3 regions of the Paenochrobactrum glaciei genome follow, and region 3 is predicted to be linked to each of the others. Evidence: riboswitches for the same ligand, from Rfam matches in the RefSeq annotation. Region 3 holds a riboswitch; each other region holds the start of a gene.
The links. A riboswitch is a leader RNA that binds a small molecule or an ion and turns the genes downstream of it on or off. The one in region 3 is predicted to bind thiamine pyrophosphate.
Positions count from the first base shown of each region.

Region 1: linked by a shared signal. The riboswitch ahead of thiD (bifunctional hydroxymethylpyrimidine kinase/phosphomethylpyrimidine kinase) and the one ahead of thiB (thiamine ABC transporter substrate binding subunit) in region 3 are both predicted to bind thiamine pyrophosphate.
Region 2: linked by a shared signal. The riboswitch ahead of ABDZ76_RS11000 (TenA family protein) and the one ahead of thiB (thiamine ABC transporter substrate binding subunit) in region 3 are both predicted to bind thiamine pyrophosphate.

Region 1 covers NZ_BAAADE010000001.1:814,560-819,880, forward strand. The annotation lists gene ABDZ76_RS03885 (heavy metal translocating P-type ATPase) at 1-1,585, opposite strand, end outside; TPP riboswitch at 1,819-1,920, shown strand; gene thiD (bifunctional hydroxymethylpyrimidine kinase/phosphomethylpyrimidine kinase) at 2,036-2,893, shown strand; gene ABDZ76_RS03895 (FAD-dependent oxidoreductase) at 2,890-3,882, shown strand; gene thiS (sulfur carrier protein ThiS) at 3,879-4,076, shown strand; gene ABDZ76_RS03905 (thiazole synthase) at 4,078-4,848, shown strand; gene ABDZ76_RS03910 (thiamine phosphate synthase) at 4,850-5,321, shown strand, end outside.
Region 2 covers NZ_BAAADE010000003.1:306,938-312,258, reverse strand. The annotation lists gene pip (prolyl aminopeptidase) at 1-12, opposite strand, end outside; gene ABDZ76_RS11005 (LysR family transcriptional regulator) at 615-1,547, shown strand; gene ABDZ76_RS11000 (TenA family protein) at 1,596-2,243, opposite strand; TPP riboswitch at 2,322-2,437, opposite strand; gene ABDZ76_RS10995 (hypothetical protein) at 2,491-2,703, opposite strand; gene ABDZ76_RS10990 (hypothetical protein) at 2,834-3,421, opposite strand; gene ABDZ76_RS10985 (PepSY domain-containing protein) at 3,439-3,747, opposite strand; gene ABDZ76_RS10980 (CsbD family protein) at 3,958-4,161, shown strand; gene ABDZ76_RS10975 (PRC-barrel domain-containing protein) at 4,299-4,694, opposite strand; partial or broken gene ABDZ76_RS10970 (plasmid stabilization protein) at 4,896-5,072, shown strand; gene ABDZ76_RS10965 (hypothetical protein) at 5,119-5,321, shown strand, end outside.
Region 3 covers NZ_BAAADE010000005.1:77,289-82,609, reverse strand. The annotation lists gene ABDZ76_RS12815 (YMGG-like glycine zipper-containing protein) at 222-506, opposite strand; gene ABDZ76_RS12810 (thiamine diphosphokinase) at 625-1,254, opposite strand; TPP riboswitch at 1,340-1,455, shown strand; gene thiB (thiamine ABC transporter substrate binding subunit) at 1,501-2,505, shown strand; gene thiP (thiamine/thiamine pyrophosphate ABC transporter permease) at 2,516-4,162, shown strand; gene ABDZ76_RS12795 (thiamine ABC transporter ATP-binding protein) at 4,162-4,869, shown strand; gene cdlP (cell division protease CdlP) at 5,254-5,321, shown strand, end outside.

The DNA of each region.
Region 1 (5,321 bases), on a different contig from region 3:
GCGTGGCAAGCCCCATCGCACATGGGCAGGCAATAATCAGCACGGCAATGGCATTCACCAGTGCAAAGCCCAGACTTGGCGACTGGCCAAGGATCAGCCAGATCACAAAAGTGATAACAGCAGCAGCCATGACCGCGGGCACGAACCAACGGGTAACTTTATCAACCATCGCCTGAATTGGCAACTTGTCGGCCTGCGCATCTTCCACCATGCGGATGATCTGCGCGATCACCATATCACTGCCAACTTTGGTTGCCTGATAGGTAAAAGAGCCGGATTTATTGATAGTGCCGCCAACCACTTCCGCGCCTATTTCTTTAACAACCGGCACCGGTTCACCGGTAATCATGGATTCATCAATATAAGAAGAACCCTCAATGACACTACCGTCAACAGGTACTTTTTCACCCGGCCTGACCTGCACATGGTCGCCCACGCGCACATCTTCCAACGGCACATCAACCACCTTGTTATTACGCAAAACGCGTGCAGTTTTCGCCTGCAAATCAACCAGACGGCTGATAGCCGCACTGGTTCTGCCCTTGGCACGCGCTTCCAGATAACGACCAAGCAGGATCAGTGCGACAATGACGGCTGCGGCTTCAAAATAGACATTCACCGTGCCTTCAGGCAAAACGGAAGGCATAAAAGTAGCCACCGTTGAAAAGCCCCAGGCGGCCAGTGTACCAACCGCGACCAGCGAGTTCATGTCCGGTGCGGCTTTCAAAAGTGCAGGAATACCAAGCTTGAAAAAACGCAAGCCTGGCCCGAACAGCACCAATGTTGTCAGCACAAACTGAAGATACCAGCTATTTTGCATGCCGATTGTGTGATCAATCAACATATGCACGCCCGGGATCAGATGCGAACCCATTTCCATAATGAAGACCGGCAGGGTCAGCAGCACAGCAAGTAAGGTTTGACGCTGTAAGGTTTGCGCTTCTTTTTCGCGTTTTTGGGCGCGCATTTCGCCAGCAGATTGCTTGGCGGCAACATCGGCTTCACGTGCCTGATAGCCAGCTTTTGCCACAGCTTCAATCAGCTTGTTCGTGTTTACCCACGCGCCGTCAGCCATAATCTGCGCCCGCTCAGTGGCAAGGTTAACGCTGGCTGATGCAACGCCTTCAACAGCTTGCAAGGCACGTTCAACATTGCCGACACAAGAAGCGCAGGTCATGCCTTCAATGTTTAAGTCAAACTTTTGCGATGCTGCGGTCGCTGCCGAAGCGGCAGCAGGTTTGACTTCGAACTCACATGTTTGCGCACTAGCAGCCTTTTTAGAGCCGCAGCCGCAACCAGAGCTTTTCGGCGCTTCCACCGGCTTTTGTTCATCAATCAGCTCGGCTTTGTAACCTGCACCACCGATGATTTTGACCAAATCATCTGCTGTAATTTTGCTGTCACTCACCTCAATATGGGCGCGTTCCGTCATCAGATTAACGGTTGCTTTTTCCACACCTTGAGTGCCTGTCAGTGCACGCTCCACACGCCCCACACAAGAGGCACAGGTCATGCCGTCTACATTGAAATTATACTTTGTTAACAAGGCATTGCCTGCTAACTGTCTGTCATTATTCTGGCTCATAGGACATCCCCTGCCACATCATTGTGCCTATGCAATTAACGCTTTCAAGCACAATCGTGATTATCAAAAGCAACCGCATAAGCAGTTCATCATGGCGTTTAAATTAATCCTTCCCATCATTGGAAGGTCAAGAGCTTTTTTGAAGAAAAATTACGGGCGCATTTCTGAAGCATTTTGATGCTTTGACCACGGGCTTGACCAATCTGATTTTAAATTCTACTCATGAGGGCAGCAAATATTCGTTGGGGTGTCGAAGGACTGAGAGGCGTGACAAACGCTAACCCATTGAACCTGATCCGGGTAATACCTGCGTAGGGAACGGAATTTGGCGCGTCACGTACGGGCGTAATGGAAATTGGTCTGAACAACAGGCAAATTTTCTAATAGAAGCAAAATACAAGCTTCAGCCAGTCATGATGTTTCACTTTCTGTTCAGAGAAGAGAAACGACATGACGAGACGGTTAGATACATCTTCCACTATCAGTTCAGTTCCGATCTGCGTGACCATTGCTGGCTCTGACAGCAGCGGCGGCGCCGGTATTCAGGCCGATTTGAAAGCCTTTTCCGCGCTTAAAACCTATGGCGCCAGTGTCATCACTGCGATCACCGCGCAAAACACCTGCGGTGTCAGCGATGTGATGGATATGACACCAACAATCATTCGCGGTCAGATGGATGCAGTCTTTAGCGATCTGAAAGTCGATGCGGTAAAAATCGGCATGCTCTCGCAACCCGAAACCATTGAAACCGTGATGGAAGGGTTGAAACACTTCCAAGGGCCGGTCGTGCTTGATCCGGTGATGGTAGCCAAATCCGGCAATCGCCTGCTCAGCGAAACCGCCATTGATGTATTGCGTCAAAAACTGATCCCGCTGGCAACGCTGATAACGCCGAACCGTCCCGAAGCTGCCTGTCTGCTGGATATGGATGAAGCGCAAAGCGATGAGGAAGCCGAAGCACAAGGCCGCGCACTGCTTTGCTTAGGTGCTAAAGCAGTTTTGATGAAAGGCGGCCATGCGGAAGGTGAGGTTTGCACCGATCTCCTCATCACACCAGATCAGCCGACATTTGCCATTTCTGCCCCGCGCATCCACACTAAAAACACCCATGGCACCGGCTGCACATTATCGGCGGCACTCGCGGCAAAGCTTGGATACGGGCTAGATTTAGCTCAGGCTTTTCAGGAGGCGCATGATTATCTGCATCAGGCAATTTTGGCCGCCGATCAGTTAAAGATCGGCAGCGGTCACGGGCCCGTCCATCACTTTTATGATTTGTGGGCTAATTCTGCACAGGTAGCGCCATGAAAATCACCATAATCGGCGCCGGAGTGGCAGGGCTAACAGTTGCCGCTGAACTCAATACCCAAGGCCATGATGTGCAAGTGATTGCACGCAGTGAGCGCATTGGCGAAGATGCCTGCTCATGGTTTGCCGGTGGTATGCTGGCGCCATGGTGTGAGGGCGAAAGTGCACCCGAACAAATCGTACGCTTTGGCCAGCAAGCGCTCAACTGGTGGGAAAACCATGTCAGCGGCGTTGAGCGACGCGGCACATTGGTGCTTTCTCACACCCGCGATGCCAGCGAATTACGCCGTTTTTCGCGCCGCACCAGCCATCATGAATTAATCGAAGCATCTCGCATTGAAGAACTCGAGCCTGATCTTGGCAATCGCTTTAACCAAGGTCTGTTTTTCGAGCATGAAGGCCACCTCAACCCGCGCCGCGCCTTACCGGAACTGGCCGAAAATTTGCGTCAAAAGGGTGTGCGCTTTCAGCTTGGAACCGATGCAGACACCATTAAAATCGACAGTGATCTGACCATTGATTGTCGCGGACTTCGGGCGCAGGACGATTTAAATGATCTGCGCGGTGTCAAAGGCGAAATGCTGATGATCCGCTCTCGTGACATTAACCTCACCCGCCCCGTGCGGCTGCTGCATCCGCGCATTCCGCTCTATATCGTGCCGCGTGGGGATGGTGTGCATATGGTGGGTGCAACGATGCTGGAAACAGAAGCCAGCCCCCATATCAGCGTGCGCTCCACCTTGGAACTTTTGGGCGCGGCCTATGCGCTGCACCCCGCATTCGCTGAAAGTGAAGTGCTGGAAACCGGCGTCGATGCCCGCCCTGCCTTTAACGACAATTTGCCCAAAATACGCCGCCAAGGCACCAAGCTTTATGTCAACGGCTTTTACCGGCACGGATTTTTGATGTCGCCAAGCTTAGCAAAAATGGTGCGTGAAGCGGTGGAAAATCCGCAAAACATGCCTGAGCTCATGGAGTGCTCCTCATGAATATTTCTCTGAACGGCCAAATCCACCAGACCAGCGCCAGCAACTTAAACGAATTACTCGCTGAGATTGATTTGAGCGATGCAGTGGTAGCGACCGCTCTCAATGGCGAATTTGTCAGCGCTGACATGCGTGAGAAAACACCACTTTCTGCCGGTGACCAGATTGAAGTTCTGGCACCGATGCAAGGAGGGTGACATGCTCAAACTCTATGACAAAACAGTCACCAGCCGTTTGCTATTGGGCACTGCCCTTTATCCTTCGCCTGCCATTTTAGGCGAAGCGGTCAAGGCATCGGGCACAGATATTGTCACTGTATCCCTACGCCGTGAAAGCGGGTTTGAGCGTGCGGGACAAAGTTTCTGGTCATTGATCAAAGAACTGGGCGTGCATGTTTTGCCCAATACCGCCGGATGCCATACAGCCCGCGAAGCCGTTACCACCGCTCAAATGGCACGCGAGATTTTTGGCACATCATGGATCAAACTGGAAGTGATCGGCGAGCAGGACACATTGCAGCCGGATCCGTTCGGGCTGGTGGAAGCCGCGCGCATTCTGGTCAATGAAGGTTTTGAAGTTTTCCCTTATATGAACGACGATCTGGTCGTTGCCGAAAAGCTGCTGCAAGCCGGATGCAAAGTGCTGATGCCGTGGGGCGCACCGATTGGCTCGGGACGCGGCCTCAACAACCCCTATGCTTTAAAAACCTTGCGGGCACATTTCCCCGACATTCCGCTGATTGTTGATGCCGGTATCGGCGTTCCTTCCCATGCTGCACAGGCAATGGAACTGGGTTATGACGCGGTGCTTCTCAACACAGCCGTGGCCAAGGCCGGTGATCCGGTTCGCATGGCCAAAAGCTTTGCGCTTGCCGTTGAAGCGGGACATCTGGCGGTAGAAGCCGATCCGATTGAACCGCGCGACATGGCAGCTCCTTCCACACCTTTGATGGGAAAGGCATTTTTCTAAAATGGCACTTCATCCTTTTTATCCGATTTTCGACAGCGCTCAATGGTTGGAACGTCTGGTGCCGCTTGGCATTAAACTGGTGCAATTGCGCGTCAAAGATAAAACTTTACCTGAATTGCGCACAGAAATCCGTGCTGCCAAAACCATTTGTGATGCGCATCAATGCCAGCTCATCGTCAATGATTATTGGCAGCTCGCCATTGATGAAGGTTGCGATTACATCCATCTCGGTCAGGAGGATCTGGATGAGGCTGATATTGCCGCCATCCGCGCAGCCAATCTCAAACTTGGCGTCAGCACCCATAATGAAAAAGAGCTGGAACGCGCATTAGCGCTTAAACCTGATTATGTCGCACTTGGCCCCGTCTATCCGACGATTTTGAAAAAGATGATCTGGGAGCCGCAAGGCTTGGAACGTGTCCGTATCTGGAAAGATAAAGTGGCAGACATGCCGCTTGTCGGCATTGGTGGCA
Region 2 (5,321 bases), on a different contig from region 3:
CGTTAATGCCATTATGTCCCCCAAAACCAATCCGTTAAAAACAGATCTGCCGCATAAAACTTTTTACAGCCGCAGCTCTAATGCCTCCACCTAGAGCAACGAGCGTCCATTTTAGTGCCAAGAAAACAAGGACAATACCAATGCAAAATCAGACTAGTTATTCTGAATTGGAATAGTATGATAGATTATTCCAATTTATTTTGCTCACAAATCAACGGTTAAACAACTATGGATTGCACCAATGCAGTGCATTAAAAATAAGATCATACAGCAAGTTTTCTGGGGGAAAATGCAACGAAACGCCTTCCTTTTTATAAATATTACCGACACGCAATATGCACCAGAAAAACGTAAAAAGCCTTATAATGCAAAGCTTTCAATGCGCACGACCTTAATTAGTTATCACTAAAAAATAAAACAAACCATTAGCGCGCGCTAAAATCTTATATCTGAAAAATTGCCCACAAATCGGAATTTAAGAATAATCGTATATTCTAAATTTGCATAAGCCCATCCCTTCTTTCGCTAAGGGAGATGCAATTTACAATTGTCCGGTTATCAACAAAGAACTAAACTAAAAACAGAAACTGTGACTAAAATTAAAGTGAGTGTACATGGAACTGAAGTGGCTGAAAGATTTTGTTTCACTTGCACAATATTCCAGCTTTTCTCGCGCTGCTCAGGAACGGAACATCACGCAATCTGCGCTCAGCCGCCGCATCCGTCAGCTTGAAAACTGGGTCGGCATGCCTTTGATTGACCGTAGCAGCAATCCGATTAAGCTGACAGCGGCAGGTGCAAGTTTTTTGCCCTCTGCCCATGATGCCATTGATCTTTTATATAACTCCAGAAAATGGCTTTATGAGCAGTATAATCCCGTCTGGGAAGTGCTCTCTTTCGCAACGTTAAACAGCTTATCTTTAAGTTTCTTCCCGCTTTGGATGGCTGACATGGAAGCTGTTGGCGATGAATTTCGTGTGCGTTTTACTGATCCACACGCCTCATTTTTAGGAAATATGTCAACATTGGTACATGGCCAATGCGACTTTTTCCTGACCTATGCTCTTGATGATGTAAAGCAAATGGAAGACTTGAAAAAATTTCCATTTTTGTCGGTTGGCATGGAGCGCGTTATTGCAGTCAGTGCGCCTAATCGCGACGGCAGCCCTATGCACAGCCTCACCAAGAGCTATCTACCGACACATTTTTTAAGCTATCGCAGCAATGCATTTTTCTCCCTTGCATTGCAGCATTTAATTGAGAAACGGCAATATAATCTTCATTCTGTCTATGAAAACGGAATGTCCAGCGCACTTAAAGCAATGGCTATTTCCGGTCATGGCGTCACATGGGTTCCACAAAGCCTGGTCAATGACGAACTGAGCCGTGGGTTACTGGTTCGTGCTGGCACGACCGAAGATGATCTTTTAGTGGAAATCCGTATTTACCGAACACATAATTTCCGCAATCAGCAAGCAGAAAAATTCTGGCGCCGCGCCTCATATCTCACAACTTTAAAAGCCGAAAAAGCACTGCCTGCTGGTTAAAGATCAGGCCAGACGATATTCATCACCGCCTGACCTGACCTTTATTAATTATGCGTATTCTTGATAAGCTGCATCAAAAAATGCCAGTTCAAGCTGAACAGCGCGCGTGAAAAAGTCTTTACTGCACTCCACCTCTGTCGGACCAACGCGATCAAGTTCACCGCGTAAGAACGCAACAAAATCGCAAAAAAATGGATTATCATGCAAGGTAATCCATTCAGCATGCACAAAATTATCCGGCAGAGCCTTATCACGATCTGACGCCCACTCCAGATAAAGCCATTCTGCTACATTGAGAACGGACAAAATAGCGGCATAAGAACGGGTCTCGGCAGCTTCGCGCATAATTGCCTGAAAACCTTTAGTTGGCTGACTATCAGGAATAGCAGCTCTCATGTCAGCACTCACACCAAGCGCTTCAAAAGCACGTAAGAAATAAGTGTTTTCATCACTTGAAACCATGCCCGCAAATTGGCCGAAACGTAAACGCGCTTCGAAAGTATCAGCCGTTGCAATCGCTGCACCCAGCAATGTGAGGAAACTATCCAAGAACCGATGGTCCTGTATCAAATAGGCTGCCATCACTTCATCGCTGATTGTGCCTGCATGCAATTCCTGCACAAAACGATGATCAACCGCTTGTGACCAGAGCGGCTGGCTGCTGTTTTTTAAGATTTCAGTAAAGCGTTCAGTCATAATGCTGCCTTTTCAAGGTTGGCTGCAAGACCGACAAGTTTTTATTCATAAACGGCCTCGCAAAGAGGCCGGCAAAAGGCAGGCTTTTGTTCCCATCCCTTCGCCGGCATGATCCGGATCAGGTTCGAAGGGTCACTGCGCTTTTGATAATAGCAATATCTCAGCCCCTTGACGGGACACCCCTTGGTCTGTCCATGAGTAAGGCTATGACCACGATCCGTCAAGCATCTGACCTAAAGTTTAATAATTACTGAGCCGAAGCGGGCTCCTGAACAGGCACGCTGACATCCGGTACTTTGTCATCATTGGCAAATGAATGATTACTCTCCGATGTAATGCGTCCGTAAGCTTCCACACCCACCCAAACAAGAACTGCCAATAACAGGCTGCACAGCAAAACAACCAACACAGAGACACCCTTGCGCCCCTGTCGCGCATCCTCTGCAGGAACTTTTTTCATTGCATCCTCCTGTTTTTGAATATTTACGTTCAAAAGCGAGGAGTGGCTGAGAAATATGCATCATGGCGCATCTCTTTTCTCAAGCCACTTCAATTTTTCGATGACTTCAATCATCAGCAGGAACGCTCTGTCAGCGCATATTCAGAAGCTTCTGTCTTTCAAGCTCTACGTCTTCAGGCGTATATGGAGCGGACGTATGATCAAAACGCTCCCATCCTTGCTCACGATAATATTGGCGCCGCGCATTCACATCAACACCACCAGCATCTGCTAGAATACGTCGAGCAACCGGTGCTTTTTCATCGTCAACTTTCACTGATACTATAGCACCGCCACGACGAACACCCTCAGCATAAACATGAGCCTCGTCATCAGGCACACCGCTGTCAATAAGTGCGCCGATCAATCCCCCTGCTGCACCACCAGCTACGGCTCCGCCAACAGCGCCTGCAAGGGTGGCAGATAGCCATCCGGCCGCAACGACAGGGCCAACTCCAGGAATTGCAATCATGCCAAGACCAGCAAGCAATCCTCCACCTGCACCAAGTGCAGCGCCCACTCCGGCACCGACACCTGCACCTTCTCCGGCTTCGCTTCGGTTTTCGGCATGGTGCGAAACAATACTAATATCTTTGTATGGTATACCCGCTGCTTCAAGTTGAATAACTACACTCTTTGCAGCGTCGTAATTATCGAATAACTGATTAAGCGTTTTCATAATAATCTCCCGTTGTATTAACCTGAAGTGATGTTGCCCTGATAATCCATCTTGATCATCACTGGCGTTCCATTTTTTTCACCGGCCGCATGCCACACACCTTCATCATCGAGGGTGAGCCCCATCACATTGGTAAACCCCGCTTCTTCCATCCGGCTTTTCGCCTGATCTTGAGTGAAGCTATTTTCACCTTTAACGGGTGCTGACGGATTGGCTTGATCCGGCATAACAACTGCTGGCTTATCTGTGGTTGGTGTCGTCTGTGCCTGCCCTAATGTTGGGATACAAATGCAAGCAGCTACGAGCGTCATAGTTTTATAATTCATGATCAGCTCCTGTGTTTGTCACTGCATTTCAGTGATATTTGGTAAACACATGAGCTTTGAAAATTGTTCCTGAATTTTTATTCACAACAAGTTACATAAACAAAAATATCTTTATTTTATATAGAGTTATGATTTTTCTTCAAAATACTATGAACCATTTTGAAGCTGCCGCGTTGGTTTAATACCCTCATAAAGCAAAGGAGAAGATCAATGGATTGGAACCGTATCGAAGGTAATTGGAAACAGGTTAAAGGCAAAGTTAAAGAGCAATGGGGAAAGCTCACAGACGATGACCTCGATCAAATTCAAGGCCGCCGGGAACAGCTCGAAGGTAAAATTCAAGAACGCTACGGCATTGAAAAAGACCGCGTCAAGAATGAGATAGATAGCTGGTACAACAATCAGAATTGGTAATTAAAAACAGTGCGCCTTCATGGCGCACTGTTTATATGTATCGATTGTATAAAAAGCACCATAGGCTTATTATTAAAATGCTATTTTAACGCATAAAAATGCCGCCACAGACTGGCGGCATTTGTTTAAATAGGGACTTATTTTTCCCAACGCCCTACATATTTAAATTCAGGCGCCTTTTCGATTTCTTCCTTAGTCGCACTCATAGTTGCCTGCCATGATTTATCATCAGCGACATAGGTGATGTTTACAGATTGCGGACTAACAATCACATATTTTTCACCTATCCCTAAGAAGCCGCCAACAGAAACAATATAACCCGCCAGCTCATTGTCAGAAACGATCAGATCTTTAATTTCGCCAAAAACAGTTCCTTCAGCATCTGACACATTAAGACCAACGACATTACTGCTCAAAACATCAGTTGGTTGTGCGGTTACAAACACTTCTGTTTCTGTCGTTGTAACGGTTTGCGCATGAGCAAAACTAATCATCGCAGCTGTGGCTAAAGTCGTAATAAGAATACGGCGCATTTTATTCTCCATCTTCTTGATCATTGTTATGACGTACATAAGATGAATGCAGTAGCGCTTATGAAAGTTTCATCAAGCTTTTGATATCTTTGAATTATTTTGTGATCCTAATTTGAATTTTACTTTAGCCGGAACCCATCCAGCTGCTCCCCGTTACCCTTACAGAGTACTTATCGTTCAACTTTGGCATAGGAGAAGACGATGGAGAATGGTGACAAATCCAAATATACCGACAAGCAAAAACGAAAAGCAGAACACATAGCAGAAGGCTATGAAAAGCACGGCACATCCGAGAAAGAAGCTGAGCGGATTGCTTGGGTGACTGTCAACAAACAGGATGGCGGCGGCAAAAAACCGGGTGGTTCCGGCCGTGCCAAACAGAAAAAAACCTAACCAAGATGAAACAAACACTTAGCAGGAGGAAATGATGACTTCAGTTAGATTTCAAATCGCTGCCGCACTAAGCGTTATGGTCAATGCCGTATTTTTTGGAGTTGGGGCAATCATCGTTTTATCGGTGCCTGAACTAGCAGAGGAAGCGAAATATTTATTACCTGCTGTGGTGGTTTTGAGCATTGTTCTCACACCCATCGCCTCATGGATGATAGCACCACGACTGCGCAACCG
Region 3 (5,321 bases):
TTACTTCTTTTCAGGTGCTTTTTACAAAAGCAAAGGTCAACTGCACTGCTTGTCGTCGAGAAAAAGCCTTCTGTCAAATAACGTCTCATTCCCTTAAGCAAAAACTAACCGGCACTTACCAAAAAACTGACTTTCGCGCACAAAAAAACAGGCCGGAAAATCCGACCTGTTTCTAATAATTTCAAGCCAGGCTTGCAAATAAATGACCGGTTAAGGTGCTATTATTGGCAAGGAGCTTCATAGACGCGGCCATATGGGTCGCGGTATTTGCAATATTGCACGCCATTGCGGGTTGTGGATGCACCCAGCAATGTACCGGCAACCGCACCAATAGCTGCACCGGTCAGCGCGCCACGGCCATTGCCGCCAATTGCACCACCAGCCAATGCACCAAGTGCTGCACCGCCAACACCATAACCAGCTGTGCGCTGCTCATTGGTTGTGCAAGCAGCGGTTGAGAATGCGAGCAATCCTGCGACTGCAATCATAGTAAGACGTGATTTCATGGAAGAAATCTCCCTTTATACGTTGAAAACCACCGACCTTGCGTCCCCAATTCGGCGCTTGCAGGTAGTCCTGCTACAACTAGCTTACATTATATTAGCTGTTGTTCGTCAAGTCTTTTCATGACAGTTTTGCAATAAGTATTGCGTGACCTAAACGCAAAGAAACACAAAGAGTTCCACGCACAACATTAGAAACTGTTAAAGACGAGCCTAAAGGCAGCGTAATTTTGTCTAAAGGCCATTCTGCTTGCTCAATTGTCAGGCCTTCAAGCTCTGAAAAGCTCAAAATACTGAAAACCGAACCATCCGGCAGATCGTATTGATAATTGCCCGGCACCAGCGGCATGGCTTCTTCAAAACCACTGGATAGCAAAATCTGACGCCCCTCAATGGCGTGTCTTGTGGCCATTGTCAGATGCAAAAGTGTGTGGTCAGTGCGCTCGCCACCAAAAGCACCGCACAGAATCACACGGGTTGCACCTAAACGATAGGCCTCGTTGAGCGCCAATTCGCCATCAGTCATATCCTTTGCAACCGGAAAAGTCTGGCGTGGCACGTCTTTGAATTTTTCCAGCAGATCAGCAGCGGTGGAATCAAAATCACCCAGCCATAATTCCGGCACCACACCTAAACTCAGCGCATGGCGCATACCGCCATCAGCAGCTAAAAAGCGTGCGCCCTTAATCTGGGCGCGCAAGCGATCCGTGACGGCCATATCGCCGCCGAGAAGAATGACAAATGTGCTCATGAAATTGCTCATAACATGCACATCCCGCCCCGAAAAGCTCCTTTACGCATGACTTGCGATAAGCCTTGGAAATGCTTAATATAAAGCTGCTCTAACGGGGTGCCTGCTGTTTTCACATCAGGCTGAGAGGCCGCTATATCCGGCTAACCCGCTGAACCTGATCCGGTTTGTACCGGCGGAGGGATTAGATGCTGTCAACTTCCGACGCATGATCCTTTTGAACCTGATAACTCAAGGAGACGCATTATGCGGCTGTTGTCTTTACTCGCCTCGTCCGCGGCCATCATGCTGAGCATGGCTCATGTAGCACAGGCAAAAGATACCCTCACCGTTTACACCTATGATAGTTTTACCTCCAAATGGGGGCCCGGACCTGTTGTAAAAGAAAATTTTGAAGCGGTCTGCGATTGCGAAGTTAAATTCGTAGCAGCAGCTGATGGTGTGGCACTGCTTAACCGGTTGAAACTGGAAGGCGCCAAAACCGAAGCCGACATCGTGCTTGGCCTCGACAATAACCTGATTGCGGATGCCCATAAATCAGGCCTTTTTGCTCCAAGTGGCATTGATCTGGCCCAAATCAATGTGCCTGGTGATTTTCAGGATGATGTTTTCGTACCCTATGATTACAGCTATTTCGCTGTTGTCTATGACAGCGAGAAAATGCAAAATCCGCCTAAAAGCCTGAAAGAACTGGTTGAGGGCGATGCGTCTCAAAAAATCGTACTGCAAGATCCCCGTACCTCGACCCCCGGTCTTGGCATGCTGCTCTGGATGAAGGCAGTTTACGGTGATGAAGCCGCTGATAAATGGGAGCAATTGCAAAAGCGCATCCTCACCGTCACACCGGGCTGGTCTGAAGCTTATGGCCTGTTCACCAAAGGCGAAGCGCCGATGGTGCTTTCTTACACCACCTCACCCGCCTATCATGTGATCGCTGACAAGACCAACCGCTATCAGGCATTGGCTTTCGAAGAAGGGCATTATTTGCAGGTGGAAGTGGCTGGCATGACCAAAACGGGTGAGAAAAACCCGCTCGCCAAACAGTTTTTGGCTTTCATGCTTGAACCCGGTTTTCAGGATGCCATCCCGGAAACCAACTGGATGTTCCCTGTAGCCAAAACATCCAAGCCGCTTGATCCGGCCTTTGATGCGCTGGTAAAACCTGCAAAAACCTTGCAAATCTCATCCGAAGATGTCGCCGCCAATCGTAAAGACTGGATCGACGAATGGCTGAACGCCTCAAGTAAATAAAAGCGGATAAATGCAAGTGCGCCGATATAAATCTTCCATCATAAAACCTCTCAGCGGGAGCTTTGCTCTCGCCTTTTTGGGGCTATTGGCAGGCGGCGCACTTTTATCACTTGCATGGTTAGCCGTTGGCGAAGGCTCGGTCTTTGCCAATTTTGATGCCTATGTCTGGCGCATCACACGTTTCACGCTTTTACAGGCATTGCTTTCCAGCCTGCTGTCTGTCGCTGTCGCAATTCCGCTGGCACGTGCTTTACATGCATCGCATGACTTTTATGGCCGCGCCCTTATTTTGCGGCTCTTTACCCTGCCTTTGGTGCTGCCTTCGCTGGTAGCTATTTTAGGTATCACCGCCATTTATGGCCGCAACGGCCTGATCGCTTATCTTTTTGATTTGAGCGGCAGTTCCTTTGTGCCCAATATATACGGCCTTACCGGTATTTTGCTGGCACATGTATTTTTCAATATGCCGCTGGCAGTAAGGCTGATTTTAGCCAATCTGGAAACCATCCCAGCGGATTACTGGAAACTATCCGCACAATTGGGCATGAGCAATTTTGCGCGTTTCCGGCTGATTGAATGGCCTGTCATCCGGCGCAATCTTTCCGGTATTACCGGTTTGATTTTCATGCTCTGCATCACTTCCTTCACTACCGTTTTAACCCTTGGCGGCGGCCCGCGTGCCACCACACTGGAAGTTGCGATTTATCAAGCACTGCATTTTGATTTTGATCTGACCCGCGCTGTAGCCCTCACACTGATGCAGCTTATTTTGACACTTTCGGTTCTGGCACTGTTACGTTTTTTCGGACGCCCGAGCGAAGAGGGATTTTCACTGCAAATAACAGCCAAGCGCTATGACAATGTCAAAATACAAACACGTCTTTGTAATTACGCCATCATTCTGATTGGCTTTGTTTTTATTGCCAGTCCGGTGGTTGGCATTGTGGCTTCTTCTTTCATGGCCGATTTTTCACGACTGCTCAGTGAAGCGGCTGTGTGGAATGCGATTTTCACCAGTCTCTGGCTTGGCGCTTCATCGGCATGTTTATCAGTGCTGCTTTCCTTCGCGCTGGTCATTGCGCGTGAATATAGCGCAAGCCAAACACTGAACATCAAACCACGCTCCTTAACGCGCTTCTATCAAAATGCGCTTGAAACCGGCTCCAGCCTGATACTGGTTGTACCGCCGATTATCTTAGGCGCAGGCTGGTTCATTCTGTTGCGCAATTTCGGTAACCCGTTTTCTTTTGCAGCAGCAATGGTCATTACCGTCAATGCAGCAATGGCGATGCCTTTTGCCGTGCGTCTCATCCGCCCTGCATGGGACAATGCCGCCGCTAATCACAATCAATTATGCGCGCAACTAGGAATTTCAGGCATCAGCCGTTTACGCCTGATCGACTGGCCGGTAATGCGTCAACCAGCCATTATCGCCTTTGCTTTTGCCTTTGCACTCTCTTTGGGCGATCTTGGCACCATTGCGCTTTTTGGCAGTGATGCGCTCACGACACTGCCCTATTTGTTACTGCAACGCATGGGCAGTTATCGCACTCTTGATGCTGCGGGGCTTGCGCTTATCTTAAGTGTACTCTGCCTTTTCCTGATGATGATTGCCGATCGCACGGCCAAGGCCAATCTTAATAAGAAAGCTGATTAATGCCGATTATCATTGATGATGTGCTGTTTAACTATGGTGAAATGCAGATGCACTTTGACACAAAGCTGCCTGCAAACCGTATCACATCCATTATCGGCCCCAGCGGTTCGGGTAAATCAACCCTGCTCAACATCATTGCCGGTTTTGAAAAACCGCTAAGCGGCAAGGTGATGATTGATGGTGAGGATATGAGCAATCTTGCACCATCTGAGCGCCCCGTCTCGATGGTGTTTCAGGATAATAATCTGTTTGCCCATCTGGATGTGGCACAAAATGTCGGGCTTGGCCGTTCCAGCCGTTTGAAATTAACACCATCCGACCATATCGCTGTTTCAAAAGCCATTGAGCGCGTCGGTTTAAATGGCAAAGAACATCGCAAGCCTGAAGCTCTGTCGGGCGGTGAGCGCCAGCGTGTCGCCATAGCGCGTGCACTTGTGCGTCAAAAGCCGGTTTTATTGCTGGATGAAGCCTTTGCCTCATTGGGGCCTGCTCTTCGCCACCAAATGCTTGATCTGATTGATGCGCTGCAACAAGAAAATGCCATGAGCGTTTTGATGGTAACGCACACGCCGGAAGATGCCCTGCGCCTGAAAACATGGCTGATTTTTATTGAAAATGGCCACATCAGTGCAACCGGAGAAGCAGCCGAACTGCTCTCGCCTTCCGGGCCGCAAGCCTTGCAGCATTATATGGGCAACCAGAGATAAGCCTTGAGCCGGTCAAGGCTTATCCTTCTCTCATACAACGAAATATTAATGTCATGGTTACCTGTGACACACTGGACACTTGGCCGTTAAATAATTAAATTGGCAGCAGATTATTCGCGTCAAAGCTGCCTACTTGCATGAAGCTGACATTAAAAAAACAATATTCATGCAACTTAACTCAGTCAGAAGCGTTTTCGTCACGAGCTCACAAGAAGCAAAAAAGACAGATCGTTTTTTTGGGCTCAAGATAATAAAAACAGATCCGTTATCAAAGCGAGGAATACAATAAAACCTCTCCGCCCTCTCCGCTCAAAATCATCCGATGATGCAACATTGAGCCTCTCAAAAAATGGTCTTGTCAGCACTTCGGTAAGCAACCGCGGTATGCGCAAAGCTTTGACTATTTTAGGGTTGGCAGGTCTGTCTTTCCTCAGTGCCTGCCAGACGATGGA